3 regions of the Streptomyces sp. NPDC021020 genome follow, and region 3 is predicted to be linked to each of the others. Evidence: predicted binding sites of a transcription regulator. Region 3 holds the regulator's gene; each other region holds the start of a gene.
The links. Region 3 encodes HrcA, which represses chaperone genes, less so after heat shock. Its sites were predicted from a motif close to TTNGCACTCNGNNNNNCNGAGTGCNAA; they were not measured.

Region 1: a site for HrcA is predicted at 2,473-2,499, ahead of groL (chaperonin GroEL). Genes of this name have one in related genera too.
Region 2: a site for HrcA is predicted at 1,649-1,675, ahead of groES (co-chaperone GroES). Genes of this name have one in related genera too.

Annotation. Positions count from the first base shown of each region.
Region 1 covers NZ_JBIRQQ010000001.1:658,477-663,133, reverse strand. Annotated here, with positions in the region: gene murQ (N-acetylmuramic acid 6-phosphate etherase) at 1-586, shown strand, start outside; gene groL (chaperonin GroEL) at 674-2,296, opposite strand; gene ACH4SL_RS02935 (cold-shock protein) at 2,637-2,840, opposite strand; gene ACH4SL_RS02930 (ubiquitin-like small modifier protein 1) at 3,276-3,551, opposite strand; gene thrC (threonine synthase) at 3,548-4,657, opposite strand, start outside.
Region 2 covers NZ_JBIRQQ010000005.1:331,621-336,277, reverse strand. Annotated here, with positions in the region: gene ACH4SL_RS16790 (GNAT family N-acetyltransferase) at 1-71, shown strand, start outside; gene ACH4SL_RS16785 (MOSC domain-containing protein) at 144-797, shown strand; gene ACH4SL_RS16780 (SDR family NAD(P)-dependent oxidoreductase) at 828-1,610, shown strand; gene groES (co-chaperone GroES) at 1,824-2,132, shown strand; gene groL (chaperonin GroEL) at 2,268-3,893, shown strand; gene ACH4SL_RS16765 (HAD family hydrolase) at 4,131-4,657, shown strand, end outside.
Region 3 covers NZ_JBIRQQ010000003.1:426,097-430,753, forward strand. Annotated here, with positions in the region: gene ACH4SL_RS10340 (DUF3097 domain-containing protein) at 1-471, opposite strand, end outside; gene ACH4SL_RS10345 (MBL fold metallo-hydrolase) at 496-1,269, opposite strand; gene hrcA (heat-inducible transcriptional repressor HrcA) at 1,482-2,498, shown strand; gene dnaJ (molecular chaperone DnaJ) at 2,499-3,632, shown strand; gene ACH4SL_RS10360 (nitronate monooxygenase) at 4,089-4,657, shown strand, end outside.

The DNA of each region.
Region 1 (4,657 bases), on a different contig from region 3:
CACCTCGGTGGAAGGGGCCGAGGACAACAGGGAGCTGGCCGCGCGCGACCTGGACGCGCTCGGGCTGACCGCCGCCGACACCGTCGTGGGGGTCTCCGCCTCCGGGCGCACCCCGTACGCGCTGGGCGCGGTCGAGCACGCCCGCGCGCTCGGGGCGCTCACGGTGGGCCTGGCGTGCAACGCCGGCTCGCCGCTCGCGGCCGCCGCCGAGCACGGCATCGAGGTCGTCGTCGGGCCCGAACTCCTCACCGGCTCCACCCGGTTGAAGTCCGGCACCGCGCAGAAGCTGGTCCTCAACATGCTCTCGACGATCACCATGATCCGGCTGGGCAAGACGTACGGGAATCTGATGGTGGACGTCCGCGCGTCCAACGAGAAGCTGCGGGCGCGCTCGCGCCGTATCGTCTCGCTCGCGACCGGCGCGGACGACGCGGCGATCGAGGACGCGCTCACCGCGACCGACGGCGAGGTCAAGACCGCCATCCTGACCCTGCTCGCCCGTGTCGACGCCCCGACCGCGGACCGGCTGCTGCACGAGTCCGGCGGCCGTCTGCGCGAGGCCCTGGAGTCGTCCCGGCCCGTGTAGCGCAGGCGCGACGACGGCGCCCGCCCCCCGGGATCCGGGGAGCGGGCGCCGTTTCGTGCGTGCTGGACGGGTGATCCCGGAGGGGGATCAGAAGTCCATGTCACCGCCGGGCATGCCGCCCGGAGCGGCCGCGGCGGCCTTCTCCGGCTTGTCGGCGATGACGGCCTCGGTGGTCAGGAACAGCGCGGCGATCGACGCGGCGTTCTGCAGCGCGGAGCGCGTGACCTTCGCCGGGTCGATGATGCCCTCGGCGATCATGTCCACGTACTCGCCGGTCGCGGCGTTCAGGCCGTGGCCGATCGGCAGGTTGCGCACCTTCTCGACGATGACGCCGCCCTCGAGACCACCGTTGACGGCGATCTGCTTGAGCGGGGCCTCCAGCGCGAGCTTCACGGCGTTGGCGCCGGTCGCCTCGTCGCCTTCCAGCTCCAGCTTCTCGAAGACCGCGGAGGCCTGCAGCAGGGCCACGCCACCACCGGCGACGATGCCCTCCTCGACGGCCGCCTTGGCGTTGCGCACCGCGTCCTCGATGCGGTGCTTGCGCTCCTTGAGCTCGACCTCGGTCGCGGCACCGGCCTTGATGACCGCGACGCCGCCCGCGAGCTTCGCCAGGCGCTCCTGGAGCTTCTCGCGGTCGTAGTCCGAGTCGCTGTTCTCGATCTCGGCGCGGATCTGGTTGACGCGGCCGGCGACCTGGTCGGCGTCACCGGAGCCGTCCACGATCGTGGTCTCGTCCTTGGTGATGACGACCTTGCGGGCGCGGCCGAGCAGGTCCAGGCCCGCGTTCTCCAGCTTGAGGCCGACCTCCTCGGAGATGACCGTGCCGCCGGTGAGGATCGCGATGTCGCCCAGCATCGCCTTGCGGCGGTCGCCGAAGCCCGGGGCCTTGACGGCGACGGACTTGAAGGTGCCGCGGATCTTGTTGACGACCAGGGTCGACAGGGCCTCGCCCTCGACGTCCTCGGCGATGATCAGCAGCGGCTTGCCCGACTGCATGACCTTCTCCAGCAGCGGGAGCAGGTCCTTGACCGAGGAGACCTTGGAGTTGACGATCAGGATGTACGGGTCGTCGAGCGACGCCTCCATACGCTCCAGGTCGGTGGCGAAGTACGCCGAGATGAAGCCCTTGTCGAAGCGCATGCCCTCGGTGAGCTCGAGCTCCAGACCGAAGGTCTGCGACTCCTCGACGGTGATGACGCCTTCCTTGCCGACCTTGTCCATCGCCTCGGCGATGAGCTCGCCGATCTGGGTGTCGGCGGCGGAGATGGAGGCGGTGGAAGCGATCTGCTCCTTGGTCTCCACGTCCTTGGCCTGCTCCAGCAGGGCGGCGGAGACGGCCTCGACGGCACGCTCGATGCCGCGCTTGAGGGCCATCGGGTTGGCGCCGGCGGCGACGTTGCGCAGGCCCTCGCGGACCAGGGCCTGGGCCAGGACGGTCGCGGTCGTCGTGCCGTCACCGGCGACGTCGTCGGTCTTCTTCGCGACTTCCTTGACCAGCTCGGCGCCGATCTTCTCGTACGGGTCCTCCAGCTCGATCTCCTTGGCGATGGACACGCCATCGTTGGTGATCGTGGGGGCGCCCCACTTCTTCTCAAGGACGACGTTCCGGCCCTTGGGACCGAGAGTGACCTTAACGGCGTCGGCGAGCTGGTTCATCCCGCGCTCAAGGCCGCGCCGCGCCTCCTCATCGAACGCGATGATCTTAGCCATGTGAAGTGTCCTCCGCGGACTGGGGGTTCCCCCACCGGAGGCGGGGGCGGTGGAACGGACCGCGTGGCGCCCGCGACGGACGGCCTGCCGGCCGCCGGTTCCTTCCCGGCGTCCGGACGGGCCTCACCGACCCGGTCCAAGTGGCACTCTCACGCGCAGAGTGCTAACGCCAATGATTAGCACTCTCCCCTGCCGAGTGCAAGCGCCCGCCCACGGACGGGGGCGCCCGCACGGCACCGCGCGCCCGTACGGCGGACGGGCGCGCAACGGCGAAAGGACCACCCCGTGCGGGGGTGGCCCTTCCTGGCGTCGCGTCGGTGGCCGAACGCGCCCGTGCCGATCAGGCGGCCACGCGGACCATGTCCGCCTGCGGCCCCTTCTGACCCTGCGAGATCTCGAACTCGACTCGCTGGCCTTCTTCGAGGGTGCGGTAGCCGTCCATCTGTATCGCGCTGTAGTGGACGAAGACATCCGCACCACCGTCGACCGCGATGAAGCCGTAGCCCTTCTCCGCGTTGAACCACTTGACGGTGCCCTGAGCCATTCCTAACTCCCCTATTACTGGCCCTATCGCGGCCCCGCGCTCCGCGGGCCCGGGTCAGACCTCACCCCCCGTCGGGAGGTGTGCGCCGGAACGCGTCGACCGCGGCTGAATGTATCTGCACGGATGCCGTCCGCAACAGGTCAATTGGACGAGAATTCTTGGCGCGACGCATCCGAAATACCCCAGGAAGAAACGATAATGTGGGGCAATCCAGACGGGATACTACGGACATAGCGCACTTATCGCTTGTGAATTTGCCGATAAATCGGCGCTACGACTTCGGTCCGGACATGAGGGCGCCCCACCCGGGGCGAAAGCAGTTCCCGGATGGGGCGGGGTTTAAACGTCGAAGCTTCTGCGTATTCTCGTCAGTTCCGTGACGCTACCGGATCAAGCTCTCGCTCACGCTCGGTATCCGGCGCCGGGTATCCGGTATCAGCCGCCGGCGACCGCGGGAATGATCGACACGCTGGCGCCGTCCGGCACCGCCGTGGCGAGTCCGTCGGAAAACCGTACATCGTCGTCGTTGACATAGACGTTCACGAAACGCCGGAGCTTTCCGGTGTCGTCGAGAACCCGCGCGGAAATACCCGCATGATTCTTTTCCAGCGACTCGATGACCTCGCCGAGCGTCGCGCCCTCGGCGGGCACCTCGGCCTGGCCCCCGGTGTACGTGCGGAGGATCGTGGGGATGCGGACGGAAGCACTCATGCGAGTCCAGCCTCTCGGAAGGCGGCAAGGGAGGGGGCGATGGTCGCGGTCGGCCCGGTGGTCGGGGAGACGGCGTCCAGGGTCTTCAGGCCGTCGCCGGTGTTCAGCACGACGGTCTCGGCGGCCGGGTCGAGCTGCCCGGTCTCGATCAGCTTCTTCAGCACGCCGACGGTCACGCCGCCCGCCGTCTCGGCGAAGATGCCCTCGGTGCGGGAGAGCAGCTTGATGGCGTCCACGATCTGCTCGTCGTCGACGTCCTCGATCGCGCCGCCGGTGCGGCGCGCGATGTCCAGGACGTACGGGCCGTCCGCCGGGTTGCCGATGGCCAGCGACTTGGCGATGGTGTCGGGCTTGACCGGGCGCACCACGTCGTGGCCGGCCTTGAAGGCCGCCGAGACCGGCGAGCAGCCCTCGGCCTGGGCGCCGAAGATCTTGTACGGCTTGTCCTCGACCAGGCCGAGCGCGATCAGCTCCTTGAGACCCTTGTCGATCTTGGTGAGCTGCGAGCCCGAGGCGATCGGGATGACCAGGTTGTCCGGCAGCCGCCAGCCGAGCTGCTCGGCGATCTCGTACGCCAGCGTCTTGGAGCCCTCGCCGTAGTACGGGCGCAGGTTGACGTTGACGAAGCCCCAGCCCTCGCCGGCCGGGTCGCCGATCAGCTCCGAGCAGAAGCGGTTCACGTCGTCGTACGTGCCCTTGATCGCGACCAGGTCGCCGCCGTAGACCGCGGCCATCACGACCTTGCCCTGCTCCAGGTCGTCCGGGATGAAGACGCAGGAGCGGAAGCCGGCCCGCGCGGCGGCCGCGCCGACCGCGCCCGCCAGGTTGCCGGTGGAGGAGCAGGACAGCGTCGTCAGGCCGAAGGTGCGGGCCGCCTCCAGGGCGATCGCGACGACCCGGTCCTTGAACGAGTGCGTCGGGTTGCCGGAGTCGTCCTTGACGTACAGGCCGCCGGTGACGCCCAGCTCGCGGGCCAGGTTGTCGGCCTTGACGAGCTTGGTCCAGCCGGGGTTCAGGTTCTGCTTGGCGGTCACGTCCGCGGGGACGGGCAGCAGCGGGGCGTAGCGCCAGATGTTCGCGGGACCGGCCTCGATCTGCTTGCGCAG
Region 2 (4,657 bases), on a different contig from region 3:
CGATCCTCCAGCGCCTCGGCTTCGCGGCGCTGAGCGTCACGACGCCGTACCTGATCACGGCTCCCGCGTAGGGCGCCCCCCGCGTAGGCGCGCCCGGCCCGCCCGCGTACCCCTCTCCGTCCCCCCACCAGGAGGCACAGCCCGTGCACGTACTGAGCGTCAACGTCGGGCGGCCGCAGCCGAATCCGTGGAAGGGGCTGGAGGCCACCGGCATCGACAAGCAGCCGGTCGCCGGGCCGGTCGCCGTCACCGCGCCCGGTCCCAAGGGCACGGGCGCGGTGGGCCTGGCCGGGGACCGGGTGTACGACGTCAAGCACCACGGGGGCACCCACCAGGCCGTCTACGCCTTCGCGCGCGAGGACCTGGACCGCTGGGCGGACGTGTTCGGCCGCGACCTGCCCAGCGGCTCCTTCGGGGAGAACCTGACGACCGCGGGCTACGACGTCAACGAGGCCCTGATCGGCGAGCGCTGGCGCATCGGCGGGCCCGGCGGCCCGCTCCCGGAGGTGTCCTGCCCGCGCATCCCGTGCGTGACCTTCGCCGGGTGGCTCGGCGAGCGGGGCTGGATGAAGCGCTTCACGCAGGACGCGCGGCCCGGCCCGTACCTGCGGGTCGTCGAGCCGGGCGAGCTGGCCGCGGGCGACAGGCTGGAGGTCGTCCGGCGCCCGGACCACGAGGTGACGGTGAGCGTCTCCTTCCGCGCCTTCACCACGGAACCCGAGCTGCTGCCCCGCCTGCTGGACGCGGACGCGCTGCCGCCGGAGGACCTGGCGGCGGTCCGCAAACGCCTGGGCTGAGCGGGGCGGGCGCCCCGTACGCTGCCCCGTATGACGACTTCCCTCATCACGGGCGCGACGGCCGGCATCGGCGCGGCCTTCGCCCGGCGCCTCGCCGCCGACGGGCACGGCCTGGTGCTGGTCGCGCGCGACGCCGTACGGCTCACCGAGCGCGCCGAGGAGCTGCGCGGGCGGTACGGCGTCGACGTCGAGGTGCTGCAGGCCGACCTCGCCGCGGACGGCGGCATCGCGGCGGTCGAGGAGCGGCTGCGCAGCCCCGTCCTGCCGCCGGTGGACGTCCTGGTCAACAACGCGGGCTTCGGCCAGAGCGGCCGCTTCCCCGACGCCCCGATGGCCGACGAGCTGCGCATGCTCAGGCTGCACTGCGAGGCGGTGCTGCGGCTCACCGCGGCCGCGGCCGAGGGCATGCGCGAGCGCGAGCGCGGCTTCGTCGTCAACGTGGCGTCGGTCGCGGCGTTCATGCCGCGCGGCACGTACGCGGCGAGCAAGGCGTGGGTCGTCCGCTTCACCGAGGGCGCCGCCCTCGACCTGCGCGGCTCCGGCATCCGCCTCCTCGCGCTGTGCCCGGGCTTCGTGCGTACCGAATTCCACGAGCGGGCGGGCATGGACGCGACCCGCCTGCCGCGCTTCGCCTGGCTGGACGCGGACGCGGTGGTCTCCGCGGCGCTGCGCGACCTGGCCCGCGGCCGCGTCGTGAGCGTCCCCGACGTCCGCTACAAGGCCGCGGTGGCGCTGGCCCGGCACGTCCCCTCCCGCCTTTTCGGCGCCGCCTCGACGACCGCGGGACGCCGCTACGACCCCAAGCGCGGGTGAACGGCGCTCGGTCGTACGTTCCTCCGCCACGCTCACGGCTGGCACTCCGCTTGACCGAGTGCTAAGAGCGGCCTACGCTCACTTCTGGCACTCAGCGAGCCTGAGTGCCAGAACTCAGCGACGAGGCAGGTCCGGCACCCGCGACGACGGGCCTACCAGGTCGCCGACCCTGACAGACACTCCCGTGAGCCCTTTGAAGGGGGAGGTCGGATCGTGACGACCGCCAGCACCAAGGTTGCCATCAAGCCGCTTGAGGACCGCATCGTGGTCCAGCCGCTCGACGCCGAGCAGACCACGGCCTCGGGCCTGGTCATTCCGGACACCGCCAAGGAGAAGCCCCAGGAGGGCGTCGTCCTGGCCGTGGGTCCGGGCCGCTTCGAGGACGGCCAGCGGCTGCCCCTCGACGTCGCCGTCGGCGACGTCGTGCTGTACAGCAAGTACGGCGGCACCGAGGTGAAGTACAACGGCGAGGAGTACCTCGTCCTCTCGGCGCGCGACGTTCTCGCGATCGTCGAGAAGTAAGTCCCCGGCTGCACAAGCCCTTGATCCCGCCCCGGGTGTCCCAGCCTTGCGGCAGGGTCCCCGGGGCGGGGTTGTTCCGCCGTCCTGATCGTCCGTGACGACGTGTTAGACGAGTAGACGAGGTAGTTCGCAGGCATGGCCAAGATTCTGAAGTTCGACGAGGACGCCCGTCGCGCCCTGGAGCGCGGCGTCAACAAGCTCGCCGACACCGTGAAGGTGACCATCGGCCCCAAGGGCCGCAATGTCGTCATCGACAAGAAGTTCGGTGCGCCGACCATCACCAACGACGGCGTGACGATCGCCCGTGAGGTCGAGCTGGAGGACCCGTACGAGAACCTGGGCGCCCAGCTCGTCAAGGAGGTGGCGACCAAGACCAACGACATCGCGGGTGACGGCACCACCACCGCGACCGTGCTGGCCCAGGCGCTGGTCCGCGAGGGCCTGCGCAACGTCGCCGCCGGCGCGTCCCCCGCCTCCCTGAAGAAGGGCATCGACGCCGCGGTCAAGGCCGTCTCCGACGAGCTGCTGGCCACCGCGCGCGCGATCGAGGGCAAGGACGACATCGCCGCCGTCGCCGCGCTGTCGGCGCAGGACAAGCAGGTCGGCGAGCTGATCGCCGAGGCGATGGACAAGGTCGGCAAGGACGGTGTCATCACCGTCGAGGAGTCCAACACCTTCGGGCTGGACCTGGAGTTCACCGAGGGCATGGCCTTCGACAAGGGCTACCTCTCGCCGTACTTCGTCACCGACCAGGAGCGGATGGAGGCCGTCCTCGACGACCCGTACATCCTCATCCACCAGGGCAAGATCTCCTCGATCCAGGACCTGCTGCCGCTGCTGGAGAAGGTCATCCAGGCGGGTGGCTCCAAGCCGCTGCTGATCATCGCCGAGGACGTCGAGGGCGAGGCGCTCTCCACCCTGGTCGTCAACAAGATCCGCGGCACGTTCAACGCCGTCGCGGTCAAGGCGCCCGGCTTCGGTGACCGCCGCAAGGCCATGCTCGGCGACATCGCGACCCTCACCGGTGCGACCGTCATCGCCGAGGAGGTCGGCCTCAAGCTCGACCAGGCCGGTCTGGACCTGCTCGGCTCCGCGCGCCGCGCCACCATCACCAAGGACGAGACCACCATCGTCGACGGTGCCGGCGACAAGTCCGAGATCGAGGGCCGCGTCTCCCAGATCAAGGCGGAGATCGCCACCACCGACTCCGACTGGGACCGCGAGAAGCTCCAGGAGCGCCTGGCGAAGCTCGCGGGCGGCGTGTGCGTCATCCGTGTCGGCGCGGCCACCGAGGTCGAGCTGAAGGAGAAGAAGCACCGCCTGGAGGACGCGATCTCCGCGACCCGCGCGGCCGTCGAGGAGGGCATCGTCTCCGGCGGTGGCTCCGCGCTCGTCCACGCCGTCAAGGTGCTCGGCGAGAACCTGGGCAAGGAGGGCGACGAGGCCACCGGCGTCGCCGTCGTCCGCCGCGCCGCCGTCGAGCCGCTGCGCTGGATCGCCGAGAACGCCGGCCTGGAGGGCTACGTCATCACCTCCAAGGTCGCCGAGCTCGACAAGGGCCACGGCTTCAACGCCGCGACCGGCGAGTACGGCGACCTGGTCAAGGCCGGCGTCATCGACCCGGTCAAGGTCACCCGCTCCGCGCTGGAGAACGCCGCGTCGATCGCCTCCCTCCTCCTGACGACCGAGACCCTGGTCGTCGAGAAGAAGGAAGAGGAGCCCGAGGCCGCGGGCGGCCACAGCCACGGCCACTCCCACTGACCCCTTCCGGGCCCTGACGCCCGCCACCCCCTTCACCGGGGTGGCGGGCGTCCGCCGTTCCGGCCCGTCGCAGAAGATCCCGCACCCGCAGCCTTCCGCCCAGGGCTACGTGGCCCAGCCACCGACAGCGCCGTCCGCGCTGCCTCCTCGCGACGCTCATGGAGCGGCCGTAGCCGCGCAAGTCGTAGCCGTCTGCGCACCTGGCACGCGCGGGAGCCCGCGCCGTACCCTTCCGCCATGTCTGCCGACGGTCCCGCTCCCGGCCAGGTTCCTGTCGCTCGACGCCTCGTCCTCTGGGACGTGGACCACACCCTGGTCAGCATCGGCGACGGCTTCAGCCGGGCTGTCTACGCCGAGGCGTTCGAGCGCGTGACGGGGCGCCCGCTCGGTCCGCTGGCCGACATGGCCGGCCGTACTGATCGGGCGATCACCGCGGAGACCCTGCGGCTCAACGGCGTGCCCGAACCGGAAACCCTCGCCCCTGACTTCTATGCCGCCCTCGCGGTGGCCGCCGAGCACCGGGTGGACCGGATGCGGGAGGTCGGTACCGTTCTGCCCGGCGCCCGGGAAGCGCTGTTCACCTGCGCCGCGCACCACGCGGTCCAGAGCGCCGTCACCGGCAACATACGGCCGATCGCCGTCATCAAACTCGGCGCGTTCGGCCTCGGCGACGCCCTCGACTTCACGGTGGGCGGCTACGGCGACGACGGCAGCGACCGCGCCGACCTGGTGCGCCTGGCCCGCGGACGGGCCTCCGCGAAGTA
Region 3 (4,657 bases):
GGCGACCACCGCCGGGAGGTCGTCCACGCCCTCCAGGAACTCCACCGCGACGCCCTCGACCCGCAGGTCGTGGCCCCACACCCGCTCCACCAGCTCCGCGTCGTGCTTGCCCTCGACGTAGATGCGCCCGGCGCGCGCGACGCGCGCCTTCGCGTCCGGGACGGCGATCGAGCCGGACGCGGACAGCAGCGGCCCGCGCGGCTTCGGCGCGCCCTGCGGGCGTACCAGCGTGACGGCGCGGCCGTCGATGAGGAAGCCGCCCGGCACCATCGGGAAGACCCGGTGCTTGCCGAAGCGGTCCTCCAGCGTGACGGTCAGCCCCTCCGCGGTCTTCTCGCAGCGCACCACCGCCCCGCAGAAGCCGGTCGCGGCCTCCTCGACCACGAGATCGGCGTCGGCCGGGACCTCGGGGGCGGGGGCCGACTTCTTCCACGGTGGGGTGAGATCGCCGTCGTACGTCCTGCTGCGCATGCGGGCGATCGTAACGAGCCCGGGTCAGCTCCCGGCGGCGAACCGCTGGGCCAGCGCGTCCCGCTGGGCGCGGACGAAGCGCGCGTCGACCACCGCGCCGTGGCCGGGCACGTAGCGGCCGGTCTCGCCGCCGAGGGCGAGGAGGGCGTCCAGGGTGCCCGGCCAGCGGTCGGGGACGGCGTCGTCGCCCGCCTGGGGCTCGCCGGACTCCTCGACGAGGTCGCCGCAGAAGACCACCGTGGGGTCGCTCGCGGTGCCGCCGGGCACCACCACGACCAGGTCGTGGGCGGTGTGCCCGGCGCCGGGGTGGACCAGCCGCACGAAGCGCTCGCCCAGGTCGATGACGGTCTCCCCGGCGACCGGCCGGGTCGGCAGGGTGAGGGCGGCCAGCGCCTCCGCCGCCTCGGCGGCCTCCTCCGGGTCGGTGCCGTACCCGACGGCGTCGGCGCGCAGCGCGTCCCCCGCCGTCCGCAGGTGGCCGCCGAGGCCGCGGTGCGCGTAGATCTCGGCGCCGGGGAAGGCGGCGGTGCCGAGGACATGGTCGAAGTGGGCGTGCGTGAGGGCGATGTGCGTCACGTCACGCCCGGTGAGCGCGGTGACCTGCGCGCGCAGCTCGGCGCCCTCGCGCAGGGTCGAGCCGGTGTCCACCAGCAGCACCGCGTCGGCACCGACGACCAGGCCGATCGTCACGTCGAGATGCGGCAGCCGGCGCCGGGCCACCCCGGGAGCGAGCTGCTCCCACGACGTACCACCCGTACCGCCCGAACCACCCGTACCCGGATCCTCCGTACCGTCCACAGATTCCACGGGGGTGACGGTATCGCCGCCGCGGCGCCGTCCGCCGCCGCCTCCCCGGACCCGGCGGACAGACCCGGCACCGGACCCGGTGCGCCGCACCCTTGCCGAGCCCTTGCTGCCTCGCCGTACACTGGCTCCGGGGAAGCTGGCACTCGAAACCGCGGAGTGCCAGGGTACGGACTGGCACGAAAACGACCGGCTGGAGGTGCGCGATGCTGAGCGAACGCAGACTCGAAGTCCTGCGCGCCATCGTTCAGGACTACGTCGGCACCGAGGAGCCGGTCGGCTCCAAGGCGCTCACGGAGCGCCACAACCTCGGCGTCTCGCCCGCGACCGTGCGCAACGACATGGCGGTGCTGGAGGACGAGGGCTACATCGCCCAGCCGCACACCAGCGCCGGACGCATCCCCACCGACAAGGGCTACCGGCTCTTCGTCGACAAGATGGCCGGTGTCAAGCCGCTCTCGTCCGCCGAGCGCCGCGCGATCCAGAACTTCCTGGAGGGCGCGGTCGACCTCGACGACGTCGTGGCCCGCACCGTACGGCTGCTGGCGCAGCTCACCCGGCAGGTCGCCGTCGTGCAGTACCCGTCGCTGACCCGCTCCGCGGTCCGGCACGTCGAACTGCTCGCCCTCGCGCCCGCCCGGCTGATGCTGGTGCTCATCACCGACACCGGCCGGGTCGAGCAGCGCCTCGTCGACTGCGCGGCCCCGGTCACCGAGATCGTGCTCGCCGACCTGCGGGCGCGGCTCAACAGCCGGGTCGTCGGCCGCCGTTTCGCCGACGTGCCCCCGCTGGTGGCGGATCTGCCGGAGAGCTTCGAGGCCGACGACCGGCCCGCCGTCGCCGGTGTCCTGTCCACCCTGCTGGAAACACTCGTCGAGCGCCCCGAGGAGCGCATCATGCTGGGAGGCGCGGCGAACCTCACCCGGTTCAACCACGACTTCCCGCTCACGATCAGACCCGTGCTCGAAGCACTGGAAGAGCAGATGGTGCTGCTGAAACTGCTCGGCGAGGCCACCGACTCCGCGATGACCGTGCGGATCGGACATGAGAATTTTCACGAGGGCCTCAACTCCACCTCGGTCGTGGCCGTCGGCTACGGTTCCGGCGACGAGGCAGTCGCCAAACTCGGCGTGGTCGGACCGACCCGCATGGACTACCCCGGAACGATGGGAGCGGTACGCGCAGTGGCACGTTACGTCGGACAGATCCTGGCGGAGTCGTAAGTGGCCACGGACTACTACGCCGTCCTGGGCGTACGCCGCGACGCAGGTCCCGATGAGATCAAGAAGGCCTTCCGCCGTCTTGCGAGGGAATTGCACCCTGACGTCAACCCCGACCCGAAGACGCAGGAGCGGTTCAAGGAGATCAACGCCGCTTACGAGGTGCTCTCCGACCCGCAGAAGAAGCAGGTCTACGACCTCGGGGGCGACCCGCTGTCCGCCACCGGCGGCGCGGCGGGCGGCGGCTTCGGCGGCGGTTTCGGGAACTTCAGCGACATCATGGACGCGTTCTTCGGCCAGTCGTCGCAGCGCGGTCCGCGCTCGCGCGTCCGGCGCGGGCAGGACGCCATGATCCGGCTGGAGATCGACCTCGAAGAGGCCGCCTTCGGCACGACCAAGGACATCCAGGTCGACACCGCGGTCACCTGCGGCACCTGCAACGGCGAGGGCGCCGCGCCCGGCACCGCCGCGCAGACCTGCGACATGTGCCGCGGCCGCGGCGAGGTCTCCCAGGTCACCCGCTCCTTCCTCGGCCAGGTCATGACCTCGCGGCCCTGCCCGCAGTGCCAGGGCTTCGGCACGGTCGTGCCCACCCCCTGCCCCGAGTGCGCGGGCGACGGCCGGGTCCGCTCGCGCCGCACCCTCACCGTCAAGATCCCCGCGGGTGTCGACAACGGCACCCGCATCCAGCTCGCGGGCGAGGGCGAGGTCGGCCCCGGCGGCGGCCCCGCCGGTGACCTCTACGTCGAGATCCGCGAGACCCCGCACGCCGTCTTCCAGCGCCGCGGCGACGACCTGCACTGCACGGTCACCATCCCGATGACCGCGGCGGCGCTCGGCACGAAGTGCCCGCTGGAGACGCTGGACGGCCTGGAGGAGATCGACATCCGGCCCGGCACGCAGTCCGGCCAGTCGATCCCGCTCCACCAGCGCGGCATCACCCACCTGCGCGGCGGGGGCCGCGGAGACCTCGTCGTCCACGTCGAGGTCGTGACCCCGAACAAGCTCGACGCCGAGCAGGAGGAGCTGATCCGCCGCCTGGCGAAGGCGCGCGGCGAGGAGCGCCCCACCGGCCAGTTCGCCCCCGGCCAGCAGGGGCTCTTCTCCCGCCTCAAGGACGCCTTCAACGGCCGCTGAGCGCGTGCCGCTGTGACCTTCGCCCCGGCGCGGGCGGCGCCTTTCCGCCGGGCGCGTCGGGGCGCTGCGCGTGCCGCGCGGGGCGAGCGTCGCCTTTGCGCGGTGGGGCGCTGTGCCTGCCCGCGCGGGGCGAGCGTTTTCAGGGCGCGGGGAGGTTGCGCGTGCCGCGCGGGGCGAGCGTTTTTTGGGCGCGGGGAGGGTGCGCATACGGCGCCGGGCGAGCGTTTTTTAGGGGCGCGGGGAACTGCGCGACCAGCCACGACGGTGGCGCGCGTAGTCACCGGCCCGAAGGGGCAGTTCGGTTCGTACCGGACCACCGGCCGGTGGAGGGCTGAGCGCGCAGTTCCCCGCGCCCCTGGTGGTTGCCCGGCGCGGCAAGCGCGGCCTCCACGCGCCCCCGAAAGCTCGCCCTGCGGAGCAGAATGTGCGCGTCCGGCGAGGACATAGGGTGAGCTCATGGCTGCTGCGGCAAACCTGCCGAAATTCTCGGCGCATCCGATCGTGCAGGCCCCGATGGCGGGCGGCGCGGCGAATCCGCGTCTGGCCGCGGCGGTGGCCGCGTCCGGCGGGTTCGGGTTCCTGGCGGCGGGCTACAAGACGCCCGAGGCGATGTACGAGGAGATCCGCCAGCTCCGCGACCAGAGCACGCAGCCCTTCGGGGTGAACGTCTTCCTGCCGCAGCCCGCGGCGACGGACCCCTCCGCGGTGGCGGTGTACGCCGAGCAGCTGGCCGGTGAGGAGGCCTGGTACGGCGTGCCGCTCGGCGACCCGGAGGCAGGTCTCGACGACGCGTACGAGGCCAAGGTCGCGATCCTGCTGGAGGACCCCGTCCCGCTGGTGAGTTTCACCTTCGGCTGCCCCGCCCGCGCGGTGCTGGACGCCTTCCGGAAGGCGGGCACGTACACCGTCGTGACGGCCACCACCGTGGCGGAGGCGCAGGCCGCGGAGGCCGCGGGCGCCGACGCGGTGTGCGTCCAGGGCATGGAGGCCGGTGGCCACCGCGGCACGCACCGCGACGAGCCGCT